DNA from 3 places in the Shewanella sp. 3_MG-2023 genome. Region 1 is predicted to be linked to each of the others. Evidence: predicted binding sites of a transcription regulator. Region 1 holds the regulator's gene; each other region holds the start of a gene.
What was found. Region 1 encodes sigma-54, which starts transcription at its own class of promoters, with help from an activator protein. Its sites were predicted from a motif close to GTTGGCACGNNNNTNGNNT; they were not measured.
Positions count from the first base shown of each region.

Region 1 (4,833 bases):
ACGGCCTAATAATTTTTGCGCTTCATCTACCACTGGGGCCGAAATCCAGTCATGGCGTTCAAATAATTGCGCCACTTCATTATCAGGCATGTCCACAGGGATGCTTTCTAATTCAGGATCCATGATGCTGCGAATGGTTGAATTAGGATCACAAGTGAGTAGATCGGCAAGGCGCACCCCACCAAGCACATGATCGTTGCGATCAACCACATATAAGGTATCTGTGGTATCGGGTAAGTTGCCGCGCTGGCGCAAATAGCGTAATACCACATCAATATTAACGTCAGGACGCAAAGTGACCGTATCTGTATTCATGATACTGCCAGCGGTGTCATCAGGGTATGACAGTGCTTGTTCGACGCGATGGCGGTCTTGACTGCTCATGGATTGCAGTACTTTTTTATAAACAGCATCTGGCAAACTTCTTAAGATGTAAGCCAAGTCATCGGTATCCATCCCAGAGGTGGCTTGGGCTACTTTTTCTGGGGTCATAGCGCTGATGAGTGAATCTTTTAACTCTTCACCGAGTTCTTCTAGGATTTCACCCGCTTGCTCATGATCAATCAGTTGCCATAACACTTGACGAGTTTTCGGCGGTGATGATTCAAGAATTAATGCGACATCGGAGGCGGCCATGTCATGAAGCATATTTCTGACATGAACAAACATACCGCTACCTAATGCTTGTGTAAGCTGATTAAGACGTTGTTCGGTCAGTTCGCTGTCGATGACTTCAATACCCATTGGCTACTCCTGAAAAGACGATGATGAAATGTTAACTTAACTCACCGGAAAGAATGAAGAAATTTCTAATATCTGATGGCTTGATGCGCAATTCATAAATACGCTAATACTGCTTGGTGGTGTGTTGAGTATAGCTAATAAAATAATGGTAAAGGTGAGTCGCTGTGTTTCCTTGGAGATGTTACTGGGCGCAGGCGGTTAGCTTTCTTCGTCAAATTTATCGTTGATTAACTTGCATACGGCCTCAAGGGCTTTTTCTGCATCACGGCCTTGAGCTTCAACAGTAATGATTTTACCAATGCCACTTTCTAACATTAATAACCCCAATACACTGGCAGCACTGGCTTGTTTCTCACCTTGGATAAGGGTGATAGTTGCGTCAAACTCGGTAGCTAAAATTGCCAATTTAGTCGCCGCTCGCGCATGCAAGCCTAGCTTGTTACTGATGGTAATTTGCTTTGAATAGGCCACCGTTTTGGCTGGCGTTGTGGTTAGCTTATTCAATGCCAAGCTCTCTATGGCGGGCGCTGACTTTGTGCTTAGAGTTGTTGAAACGTTTAGCGAGCTGATCGGCAATATAAACCGAACGGTGCTGACCGCCAGTACAACCAATGGCAATGGTCAGGTAGCTGCGGTTATTACGCTCTAAATGTGGCATCCAAGTGTCAAAAAGGTTTTCAATTTGCCAGATAAACTTATTCACCAAAGGCTGTCGCTCTAAGAACTCTTGCACGGGCGCATCTAGGCCTGTGTAGGGCCTTAACTCAAGCTCCCAGTGCGGATTCGGTAAAAAGCGCACATCAAACATAAAGTCTGCTTCAGCCGGCATGCCATGCTTAAAGCCAAATGACTCAAAATGTACCACTAATTCTTTATCAACACTGCCTAGCAAGATTTGCCGAACATGATCGCTCAATTCGTAGATATTAGTTTGCGAGGTGTCGATATAGTGATCAACCATTTTGGCTATGGGTTCGAGTAACCGCCCCTCAAGCTTAATGGCTTCTTGTAACGAAATTTGATTCTTAGACAGTGGGTGTAATCGGCGGGTCTCACTAAAACGCTTCAGTAACACTTTATCGTTGGCGTTTAAAAAGAAACTGGTAATGCTGGTATCGTCAGACAGTAAAGCAATTTGCTCTTTGAGTACTTTGCCTTGCTCTTCGATATTACGCACATCGACGCTAATGGCGACAAGCTCGTTACTATCTTTAAGCTGTTCAAGCAGGCTGCCAATCAGTGGCAGTGGCAGGTTATCAACACAGTAATAACCTAAATCTTCAAGCACTCTCAGTGCGACTGATTTTCCTGAACCTGAACGTCCCGATACGATGACAAGTTTCATGCAGTAATAACCTGATAAAGTTCTGTAGCGTCATGACTCTTTCGAAGTCGTTTAAGTATCAATTTATCACTGAGTTTCTCTGCCATGCTAGATAATGTGCTTAGGTGTTGCTGGCACTGATCTGCAGGTACAAGAAGCGCAAATAAAATATCTACAGGTTGCTTGTCTATGGCATCAAAGGCGATTGGCTCTTCGCATTTGATTAAAATAGCAATGGGTTCTTCGATATTATCTAAGCGCCCATGTGGAATTGCTATGCCATTTCCTATACCTGTACTGCCCATTTTTTCACGCGCTATTAGACTTTCAAAAATAGCCTGTGAAGAAAGGGTTGGGTACTGGGCAGCCATTAAATTGCTGATTAATTCCAGTACCTTTTTCTTACTGCCCGGAGTGGCACAGGTAGTGCACGCCGGCTGCAGGATGGTACGAAGTTCCATCGTTAATGCTTAGTGAGTTTCTCTTTATGTTTAATTACCTGACGGTCTAGCTTATCTATCAGGGCGTCTATTGCCACATACATATCAGCGTTACGCGATACAGCAAACACTTCACCGCCTTTTAGGTGCAGTTTGGCTTCGGCAATCTGTTGTAGCTTTTGAACATCGAGCACAACGTGAACATTATTGATCTGTTCGAAGTGTCGTTCAAGCTTTGAAAATTTTGTTTGCACGTATTCCCGTAAAGATTGAGTTATTTCAATATGGTTTCCAGTCAGGTTAATTTGCATAGGTCATCCTCCAATAACAAAAGTTATAAGCTTTTGCGTTGGTTTGAGGGAGGGATGAGCATTGCCTCTCGATATTTGGCTATCGTACGTCGAGCAACGTTAATCCCTTGTTCAGCCAATAGTGTCGCCATTTTACTATCACTAAGAGGCTTTTTCGGGTTTTCTGCAGCTACGAGCTTTTTAATAAATGCGCGAATTGCTGTAGAAGAGCATTCTCCACCATCATCGGTACTTACATGGCTTGAGAAAAAATATTTAAGTTCAAAAAGTCCACGGGGGGTATGCATGTATTTTTGGGTCGTGACCCGTGAAATGGTCGACTCGTGCATTTCAACCGCTTCAGCAATATCATTGAGCACCATCGGCTTCATGGCTTCTTCACCGAACTCAAAGAAACCTTGCTGAAATTGTACGATACAGTTAGCCACTTTTAGTAAGGTTTCATTACGGCTATCGATGCTTTTGATAAACCATTTAGCTTCTTGTAAATGACCACGAATAAATTGGCTGTCAGCTTGGCTTGAACCGCCTTTGGCCATAGCTGCATATTGCTGATTAACGCCAATTTTAGGCATGTTATCGGGATTTAGCTCGACCACCCAGCGACCATTCTTTTTAAGTACAGTAACATCAGGAATGACGTACTCATCTTTAATGGGGGTAATTTGCAAGCCTGGACGTGGATTGAGCGTTTGAATAAATTCAATGGCTTCACGTAAATCATCTTCTTTAAGCTTGGTTTTACGCATCAGTAACCTAAAGTCACGACCGGCGATTAAATCAAGATGATCTTTAATCAGTAACTTAACATTATCTATGCAAGGAATTTCATTAGGGTATTGGCCTAATTGAATTAATAGACACTCACTTAAATCTCGCGCTGCAATGCCGACGGGATCGAAGTGTTGTACCCGTTTAAGTACAGCTTCAACTTCATCGAGTTCGATATCGTCAGTGCCTAAGGATTGCAAAATGTCTTCAACGCTCTGGGTGAGGTAACCGCGCTCATCAATGGCATCAATAATGGCGGTTGCAATCACTAAGTCATTTTCAGAAAAGGGAGTGAGGTTTTTTTGCCATTCAAGATGCTCATACAAGCCTTCACTGGTTTCGCCTTGAAACGGCATATCATTACCGCTCGATACTGCGCCAGAGCCAGAAGTCGGCGAGGCGGTATACACCTCATCCCATGTGGTATCCATAGGGAGTTCTTCAGGCATAGAATCTTTAGTGAGCGATTCAGTGGTATCAACCGTTGAGGTGTCTTTTTCTATGGTGACTTGGCTATTATCACTAAAATCGGTGTCAGTTTGCAGGGCGTTTTCTTTTACGGGCTCTTTGGCTTTAGTGAATTCGTCTTCAAGCTCTAATAGCGGGTTTGAATCAAGTGCTTGTTGAATTTCTTGCTGTAGCTCCAATGAGGAAAGTTGCAATAAGCGAATCGCTTGTTGCAACTGTGGGGTCATGGTTAAGTGTTGACCCATTTTGAGTTGGAGTGAGGCTTTCATGTACCGCTTGTCCCTAATTGAATTACATCATCGCGACGAACAGTGTGGGCGCTAGTTTATGATCCTAGAAAAATAGACTAGATTAAGGTTTGTTGTTGGCCGCGAATGCCATACTAAAAACTGAATAGTGCTAACTATAGCTTGAATTGTTCACCTAAGTATACCGACCTAACTTGCTGATTGACTAAGATCTCAGCAGGTGTTCCTTCAGCAATCAAGTTTCCGTGACTCACAATATATGCTCGCTCACACACATCAAGTGTTTCACGGACATTATGGTCGGTAATTAGCACCCCTAAACCACGGCTTTTAAGTTGTTGAATAATTTTCTTGATGTCGATTACTGAGATAGGATCTACCCCTGCAAAAGGTTCATCTAATAAAATAAACTTAGGATTTGCCGCTAATGCGCGTGCAATTTCAACTCGGCGACGCTCGCCTCCCGATAACGCCATACCTTGGCTATCACGGATATGAGTTATGTTAAATTCTTCTAATAAATGTTC
Region 1 is NZ_JAUOSH010000027.1:54,255-59,087, reverse strand. It holds gene mgtE (magnesium transporter) at 1-744, opposite strand, end outside; gene Q4591_RS15245 (HPr family phosphocarrier protein) at 943-1,215, opposite strand; gene rapZ (RNase adapter RapZ) at 1,241-2,089, opposite strand; gene ptsN (PTS IIA-like nitrogen regulatory protein PtsN) at 2,086-2,529, opposite strand; gene hpf (ribosome hibernation promoting factor) at 2,532-2,819, opposite strand; gene Q4591_RS15225 (RNA polymerase factor sigma-54) at 2,843-4,327, opposite strand; gene lptB (LPS export ABC transporter ATP-binding protein) at 4,462-4,833, opposite strand, start outside.

Region 2 (4,833 bases), on a different contig from region 1:
TGACCAAAGTCTTGCATGGCGGCCATGGCCATACCGACTTTTTGCACTTGTTTTGGCTCTAAGTGCTTTAAGATTGAGGCGGCATCTGCTTCACTTAAGCTCAGTAACAAAATAGCAGTTTTATCAATGCCACTCAGCTCTTCAAGACTAGCCTGTTCGCCTACGGGTGCTGCCAGGGTATTATTTGCCATCTTCTTGTAACCAACTCTTAATTACTTGGGTAGAAAGTTCAGGTTCATTAGCCACTAATGCCCTAATCGACTTAATCATATCATCATCTTTATGCAGGTTTGGTATTTGAATCGAGCCATCATCGGCATAGCTATAATCTGCTTGTTGGCTATTGAGCATACCCAAGGTATCGGCGGCATACTGATCTTCAATCTCAGCCAATTCATGACCTAAGCGCGGCTCTTCGGGCATCTCGACTTCGTCGTTATTAAACAAACGATTTAACATAGGGCGAATCACAAACAAAATCAGCACTAAGACTAAAAACGCCCCTAACACCAATCTCACCGCGCGCCAAAACCAAGGCTGCTCCCACATTTCAGCGGCGGGCAGCTCTTCAATAAGCTGGTTCATAAACGGTACTGTGACCACTTCTAAGCTATCACCACGTTGACTGGTAAAGCCCATCGCCCCTTCAAGTAAGCGACGAATATTGGTTAGCTCTTGTTCGGTGCGCGGAATGCGGGTCACTATGCCACTTTCATCAGCTGGTCCCGGTTTATAATCAATGGCCACCGACACACTGACTCTGCGCACCACACCCACTTGCTGGCGGGTATGGCTGATGGTGGTATCAAGTTCAAAATTACGGGTTGCTTCTCGATGGCTATTGCCATTAACCGCTGTAGTTTGCTCTGCGCCTGCTTCTTGTGGAATATCTGAATCCATAGGAGGCTGATTGGTTAATGCCCCAGGAATGCCACCCATTGATTGACCGCTTGAATTACGCTCTATGGTCATTTCACTGCGTACAGCGGGTAAATCAGGCGAAAATCGTTTCGCGGTTTGCTCAATCGCGGTGAAGTCCATGTTGACATCCACTTGAGAAGTGAAGTTTTCAGGGCCTAGAATAGGCATTAATATCGAATCGATTTTGTTACGATATTCTGCTTCTTGATGCTGCACTAATTCAAGCTCGCGGCGGGCTCTTGAGGAGGCGCCATCTTGGCTACCTGAATTTAGCAGGCGGCCATTTGAATCGGTCACTGTCACCCGGCTTGGCTCTAAGCCTTGTACTGCTGAGGCGACAATATCAACGATAGAGTCAATTTCTTCTTGGCCAAGGCTACCACGACGAACGCTCACAACTACGGTAGCGCTAGGTTTAGATTTATTACGGGCAAACACATTTTCTTTGGGAATAGCTAATATCACTTTGGCGCGGCTAATACTTTTTAGCTCTTCTACCACTCTGGCTAAATTAACTTCTTGGCTTTGTTTAAGGCGGGCTTGCTCCATGCGCTGACTAACACCAAAACCGCTGTCTTGGCTTAAATAATCGGTTGGTTGACTACTGGCTTCAACGCCTGCACGGCCCAGCAGCAGTTTGACATTTTGATATTTGTTTTCAGGAATACTGACTACATCGCCGGAGATTTTATAGGCAATTTTATTCTTATCTAAAACGTCCAATACTTGGATCATTTCAGCAGTTTCCATTTGCCCTAACGGCCTATATTCAGGCTCTTGCGCCCAAATAATCATAAATACTGCCAGCACAAGACATACAGCTAAAGCCAATATCATAGTGATTTGACGCATAAAGTCAGCACTACCAAACGAGCTTTTCAAGCCAGGTTTATTTTCCTGCTGAATCCCTGTGCTATCGACTTTATCTGAATCTAATACTAGATCTGTGCTCACAATATTTACCTACTTCAATACCAGAATATCAACAACAATACTATTAACAAAAGCCTAAACAGGCATACTCATAATTTCTTTATACGCTTCTACAAGTTTGTTTCTCACTTGCACCGTTGCTTCAAATGCAACCCCGGCTTTTTCACGGGCAATCACGGTATCAGATAAGGTCACAGTGCTATCGCCCATCTCTAATCGGGTGGCTAAATTAGCTGAGTTTGATTGTAAATCAGCCACGCCACCAACCGCTTGAGATAACAATTGGCCAAAGTCAGCACCAGAAGTATTACCGACTTTTTGAATCATATCCGCTTGAATAGGTAAGCCAAGATTAGGCGAAATCTCACCCTTTAAGGATTGCATTTCTTGTAAAAAAGGATTTGAACTAATCTGCATTGTAAACTCCATTCGTCGGATATTTGACGACTTAAAAACAGTTACAATAGAATTAGCAAGTAGGATGCCAACAATAGCTTAAATACACTTAAGCCCATGAAAAGAGCTTAAAAACAACTTGAAAGGGTGAAAAACACACAAAATAGAACCGCTTTAGTAACATCAAAGCGGTTAAGCTAATATTTTAGAATTTAGAGTTAAGTATAAAAATGAACTAAACGTCGATATTTAAGCAGGGACTTGAATACCCAAGTCACGCATTTTAGCCATTTTATAGCGCAATGTTCTGGCGCTAATTCCCAGCTTCTCAGCTACGTCTTTACGGCTACCATTACATAGATTTAAGGTTTCCAAAATAATCACATGCTCTTGAGCCTGCAGTTCGCCCCCAAGCCCATCCGTTTCAGCAGCGGCCACGGGTTGCTCATTGGGGCTCAAAGTAACATCTTCAGCTTCAAGAATAATATCCGCGCCAGTTATCTCCTCGCCATTATTCAGTATCAAGGTGCGCTGAATAACATTATCCAGCTCACGGACATTACCTGGCCAGCGATAAGCCAATAAACGACGACAAGCTATCTCATCTAACTCTGGCACTGGTGAGACATTAAATGCCTTAGCATGCTTAACCAGCAAGTGCCTTGCTAAGGGTAAAATATCAGCCGGTCGTTGGTTTAATGCCGGCCAGGTTAGTGGAAATACATTAATGCGGTAATATAAATCTTCTCGAAATGCGCCCGATGTTGCCATGGACTTTAAATCACGGTTTGAAGTGGCAAGTACCCTCACATCAAGGGCTATGGTTTTACGGCCACCTAAACGCTCAACTTCACGCTCTTGCAGTACTCGCAACAATTTGGCTTGCAGCCCTAGCTCCATCTCAGAAATTTCATCAAGCAATATGGTGCCGCCTTGAGCCTGTTCAAATTTTCCAGGGCATGCCTGATAAGCGCCTGTAAAAGCGCCTTTTTCATAGCCAAATAAGGTGGCTTCAAGCATATTTTCAGGTATTGCTGCGCAATTAATGGCGATAAAAGGTTTTTCTGCTCGAGGGCTGTTTTGATGAATATAACGTGCTAGCACTTCTTTGCCCGATCCACTTGGCCCCATGATCATCACTGAGGCATCAGAGCTTGCCACCCGCTGGGCAATATTCAGTAGCGCCAAGCTTTTGTCATCGGCGACCACAGGTTGACCTAAATTTTGTTTAAGGGGTAAGTAGCGAGATACCTGATTTAACAACACTTCAGGCGCAAAAGGTTTAGCCAGATAATCCGCCGCACCAAGTTTTATGGCGCTAACCGCACTGTCAATGGTGGCAAAAGCGGTCATTAATAAAATGGGGACTTTACTATGGTTTTGCTGTAAATAGTTTAATAGCCCTAGCCCGCCAATACCTTCCATTTGCACATCACTGATAACCATATCAAACGTCGTGGTTTTCATGGCAATAATGGCCTCTTCTGCAGAGCCCACATCAACGCAGTCATATTGGGCTAACATCAAGGTATCAAGTAAGGCTTCACGCAGCGCAGCATCATCTTCAACTAACAGTAACTTGGCTTCACTCATGGGATCCCTCCACTATTTTTTTGGCTTGTTCCGTGTCTTTAGCCATAGGAAATGATAGTCGAATTAAGCTGCCTTTGTGCGGCTGCGATGTCACCTGTAATCTGCCGCCATGATTTCTCACCACGGTTTGCACTACCGCTAAGCCTAGGCCTGTCCCTTGGCTTTTAGTGGTAAAAAAAGGCTCCAATACTTGTTGCTGCATCTCTTTTGATAAACCCTTACCGTTATCAATCACATCAATATTAATGCCGTGTTCATCTTCGCCAGTCACAATCTGAATTTCTGTGGCATTGGCCTCTAGGCTGTTCATCACCAGATTGTTAATCGCCGAGCTTAAGGCATTCGTGTTAGCCATAATGTGTTTATCGGTTTGATCAATAAAGTGTAATTTACACTGTTTGTTTTCAACAATGGGCTCACAATTTGCCAGCACAGGCTCAATAATATCTGCAGTAGATGTCGACTCTGCGGCGCCATCTTGTTTGTTTCTTGCCATCAGTAGCATGTCATTAACTTGACGCTCTAGCTCATTAAGCCTATCGACTAACTTGCCTTGAAAACGCTTTTTAGCCGTATCATTTAATTTAGGGCTAGCAAGGTTTGATGCATATAACATCGCGGCCGATAACGGCGTTCTGACCTGATGCGCCAAGGTTGCCACCATTTTGCCCAGTGCTGATAAGCGCTGTAAATGAGAGAGGTTTTTCTGTAATAAGCGGGTTTCAGTTAAGTCAGTTAACACAATTAACTGCCCAGGCTCTGGCGACAGCGGAGTAATCGCCAGCTTTACTCGGCGGCCATCTTTTAGTGACACTTCATAACCGTCATCATCTTGGGGTGAAAAAGCGCGGTTAATAATGTCAAACCACTTGGCCCCTTGCAGCGGCCGGCCTAATAAGTCAGTTGCGACTGGGTTGGCCAAGGTCACAATACCGTCACCATTGATAATCACTACACCTGAAGGCATAGCTTGAAGAATATGCGCCATTT
Region 2 is NZ_JAUOSH010000006.1:99,776-104,608, forward strand. It holds gene fliG (flagellar motor switch protein FliG) at 1-191, opposite strand, end outside; gene fliF (flagellar basal-body MS-ring/collar protein FliF) at 181-1,875, opposite strand; gene fliE (flagellar hook-basal body complex protein FliE) at 1,930-2,271, opposite strand; gene Q4591_RS05175 (sigma-54 dependent transcriptional regulator) at 2,500-3,843, opposite strand; gene Q4591_RS05180 (PAS domain-containing sensor histidine kinase) at 3,836-4,833, opposite strand, start outside.
Region 2: the regulator sigma-54 is predicted to act here: its motif matches at 2,325-2,343, upstream of fliE (flagellar hook-basal body complex protein FliE).

Region 3 (4,833 bases), on a different contig from region 1:
CTTTTGCATAGATATCTGGACGGTAAACCTTGGCAGCTATCTCTTTGTACCAAGTATCAGGCTTATCATCTGAAATCTGTCCCCAACGACGCATTTGGGTTAAGTACCAAATCGCATCTGAGTAATATGGGTAGGTTGCGTTATAACGAAAGAACACGTTGAAATCAGGCACCGCGCGCTTATCACCTTTCTCATATTCAAAGGTGCCCGTCATGCTATTGGCAATCACATCGTAATCAGCGCCAACATAGTTAGATTGAGATAAGATTTTCACAGCTGCTGGGCGGTTAGCATTGTTGTTTTCGTCTAACCATTTAGCCGCTTTAATTAATGCTCTAGTTAAGCGAATAGTGGTGTTTGGATACTTTTCAGCAAATTCTGCAGTAATACCAAATACTTTTTCAGGGTTATCTTTCCAAATTTCATAATCGGTAACCACTGGCACCCCGATGCCTTTAAATACCGCTTGTTGGTTCCAAGGCTCACCAACGCAGTAGCCATAGATGGTGCCAGCTTCAAGGGTTGATGGCATTTGTGGTGGCGGCGTAACAGATAAGTAAGCTTCAGCGTCAAGTTGTCCTGAAGTATCACCTTTGTGAGGCGCATAAAAACCGGGGTGAATACCACCAGCGGCTAACCAATAACGTAGTTCATAGTTGTGGGTAGAGACTGGAAATACCATGCCCATTTTAAAGGGCTTACCTTGCTCGTTATATTTATCTACCACAGGTTTGAGCGAGTCTGCTTTAATGGGATGAACCGGTTTACCATCAGCATTTTTAGCGATGTTAGGCTTCATTTGCGCCCAAATATCATTGGATACAGTAATAGCATTACCATTTAAATCCATTGAAAAAGGCGTAATGATATGGGCTTTGGTACCATAACCAATCGTGGCTGCAATAGGCTGACCTGCTAGCATATGCGCCCCATCTAAGCGGCCATCAATCACGCCGTCCAGTAACACTTTCCAGTTAGCTTGAGCTTCGATGGTGACGTATAAGCCTTCTTCTTCGAAATAACCATTTTCATAAGCGATAGCGATAGGCGCCATATCGGTCAGTTTAATAAAACCAAATGTCAGCTCTTCTTTTTCAGGAAAGCCTACTTCTGCAGTGGCAACATTAACTTGCATCGCTGCACCAATACTTAGCGCGACCGCAAGCTGTTTAAAAGACGTTTTCCAGTTCATCGTTTATCCCTTTTAAGTTTAAAATGACTTAAAACAAAAAGGCGCTTTAATTATCCCTAAGGAATAATTAAAGCGCCTTTGCTTTATCGTTAATGTGTTCCATCTTGTCGCTCTGCATAAATATTCAACAAACTGCAGATTAAACCAATAAATAGTCTCAATGACGAGTATTGTTGTCATAGTCCATTCAGTAACCATGCCACAAATGTAAACCACTGTTATAAATGATTAAATGTGTTTGCAACTGAAAAACCTATTGCCCCTAAGCGTCCGTAACGGTGCAAGATAAAATACTGTTGCACTTTTTTGGGCAGCATTTAACTTTAGACTAGCACCGGAACTTGGGGTTTAGTTGCTGACTGTGTAGGTGATTGCGTATGTGATTGTGTATGTGATTGTGTTAGTCGCAGAGTAAATGATTAAGTCATGGCTGTGTCGATAACTAAAGCGATAGATAAGCAAATGAAATTGAGCTACCGATATAAAAAGCCACTTAATCTGGTGATTAAGTGGCTTTTATTTAGTAACTAATGCGAGTAACTAATCTGAATTACTAACTTAAGCTAATTGAGACGCATTAGCTGATGGTTACTCTTGTTGAAACAACTCTGGTTAGCCTAATACCGCAAGTAGTACACCTGCAGCAACAGCACTACCTAATACACCAGCCACGTTTGGCCCCATAGCATGCATCAGCAAGAAGTTTTGGTTATTAGCTTCAAGACCTACCTTGTTAACAACGCGCGCCGCCATCGGCACTGCAGAAACTCCTGCTGCGCCAATCAATGGGTTAACTTTGCCACCAGATAGCTTAGACATGAACTTCGCCATTAATACCCCTGAAGCAGTACCAATACTAAATGCCACGGCACCTAAAATAAGAATACCCAAGGTTTCAATGCGTAAGAACTGTTCTGCCTGTAATTTAGAGCCTACAGCTAAACCTAAAAAGATAGTCACAATATTGATAAGCTCGTTTTGCGCGGTAGAAGATAGTCTATCAACCACGCCAGACTCACGCATTAAGTTACCTAAACAGAACATGCCCACTAAAGGCGACGCCGCTGGTAGGAACAAAATCGTTAGACCGACAACCATCAAGGGAAAGATAATTTTCTCTTTCTTACTGACTTCACGTAGCTGCTCCATTTTGATGCTACGCTCTGACTCATTGGTTAATAGACGCATAATTGGCGGCTGAATTAACGGCACTAATGCCATGTATGAATAAGCTGCAACAGCAATCGCACCTAATAAATCAGGGGCTAGTTTTGAGGCTAAGAAAATCGCAGTTGGACCATCTGCACCACCAATAATCGCAATGGCTGCGGCGTCAGTCATGCTGAACTCAAAACCCGGCACCACATTAAGAGCAATTGCACCTAATAAAGTCGCAAATATCCCGAATTGGGCTGCAGCGCCCAACAATAAGGTTTTTGGGTTAGCGATTAATGCACCAAAATCGGTTAATGCCCCCACGCCCATGAAAATCAGTAATGGAAATATGCCGGTCTCAATGCCCACATGGTAGGCGTACCAAAGTAAGCCGCCTTCTTCAGTGAAACCCGCATTTGGAATATTCGCCAGTATGGCACCAAACCCAATAGGCAATAATAGTAATGGCTCGAAGCCTTTTGCTATTGCGAGATACAGTAATAAACCGCCTATTGCCATCATAAATAATTGATCAAGAGCGAAGTTAGCAATGCCTGTCTCAGACCAAAAGGCCAGTAATCCTTCCATGCTATCTCCTACGCTAATGCTAACAATGGTGAACCAACCGAAACGGCATCACCTTGCTTAACTGAAATATTTTTGATGAAACCTGTTATTGCTGCGCGCACTTCAGTTTCCATTTTCATTGCTTCAAGGATTAACACCACATCACCTTCATTGACGTGATCGCCATCGTTTACCAATACTTTAAAAATATTACCCGACAGCGGTGCATTCATGGTGGCTTTCACTTCATCGCTCACAGGTGCAGCAGCAACAGTTGGAGCAACGGCAGCAGGTGCTGCTGATGTCGGCACGATCTGGCTGATATCGCCTCCTTCGCTTACCTCAACCACAAAGCTTTGTCCTTGCACATTAACAGTGTAGGTTTCAGCGCCTTTTTCAGCTTTAGCCGCAGGCACGGCCATATCATCAGCACTTGGCACTGGCTCAAAGGCATCAGGGTTACCGCGATTAGTCAGGAACTTAAGACCAATTTGATTAAATAGGGCATAGGTCATTACATCATCATCAGTTTCTGCGGCTAATGTAATACCGTCTTTCTTAGCGATGTCAGCAAGCTCGCTGCGAAGCTTATCTAATTCAGGTTCAATTAAATCTGCAGGGCGACAAGTAATAGCCTCTGCGCCATTTAATACCCGTGCTTGCAGCTCGGCATTAACCGGAGCCGGCGTTGCACCGTATTCGCCTTTCAGTACACCTTCGGTTTCTTTAGCTAAGGTTTTATAACGCTCGCCCATTAAGACATTAATCACTGACTGGGTGCCGACAATTTGCGAGGTTGGTGTAACCAATGGCAAAAAGCCAAGATCTTCACGCACACGAGGGATCTCTTCTAACACCTCATCCATTTTATCTGCAGCGCCCTGCTCTTTGAGCTGGTTTTCCATGTTAGTTAACATGCCACCTGGCACTTGTGCACGAAGAATACGTGAATCAATGCCTTTAAGCGCCCCTTCAAAACGGGCATATTTCTTACGTACTTCTCTAAAGTAAGCGGCAATTTCTTCTAATGCTGCCATGTCGTAACCCGTGGCGCGGCCCGAGTCTTCTGCCATAGCAACTAATGTTTCAGTAGCTGAATGGCCATAGGTTTGGCTCATGGTTGAAATCGCGGTATCAAGAATATCAACACCAGCCTCAATGGCTTTTTGATAGGTTGCAGTACTTAAACCCGTTGTAGCATGACAATGCATAGAAACGGTTAAGTCAGTTTGAGATTTTAAACGGCTGATAAGGTCATAAGCTTGCATTGGCTTAAGTAAGCCTGCCATATCCTTGATGCACAGTGAGTCACAGCCCATGTCTTCAAGGTTTTTAGCCATATCAACCCAAGTATCCACGTTATGAACTGGGCTACTAGTAAATGAAATCGTACCTTGTGCATGACCGCCGACTTGCTTAACTGCTTTAACCGCAGTTTCTAAGTTACGCACATCATTCATGGCATCGAAAATTCTGAAAACATCAACACCATTGGTATGGGCACGCTCAACAAAGCGGGTCACCACATCATCGGCGTAATGACGATAGCCTAATAAATTCTGACCACGCAATAGCATTTGCTGTGGTGTATTTGGCATCGCCTTTTTCAGCTCTCTGATACGATCCCAAGGGTCTTCGCCTAAATAACGAATACAAGAATCAAACGTAGCACCGCCCCAAGACTCTAAAGACCAAAAACCAATTTTATCCAGTAAAGGTGCAATAGGTAACATATCGTCTAAACGTAAGCGCGTGGCTAAAATAGATTGATGGGCGTCTCGTAATACTACATCTGTTAACGCTAAAGGCTTGCTCATGATAACTCCTAAACGATTTAATCTTTGGCACGATACTGGTGAATAGCAGAAGTGATAGCTGCTATTAACTTAGGATCAATTGATGTCGCAGCTGCGGGTACA
Region 3 is NZ_JAUOSH010000022.1:87,057-91,889, forward strand. It holds gene Q4591_RS13535 (CmpA/NrtA family ABC transporter substrate-binding protein) at 1-1,135, opposite strand, end outside; gene Q4591_RS13540 (sodium ion-translocating decarboxylase subunit beta) at 1,805-2,935, opposite strand; gene oadA (sodium-extruding oxaloacetate decarboxylase subunit alpha) at 2,944-4,731, opposite strand; gene Q4591_RS13550 (OadG family protein) at 4,749-4,833, opposite strand, start outside.
Region 3: the regulator sigma-54 is predicted to act here: its motif matches at 1,378-1,396, upstream of Q4591_RS13535 (CmpA/NrtA family ABC transporter substrate-binding protein).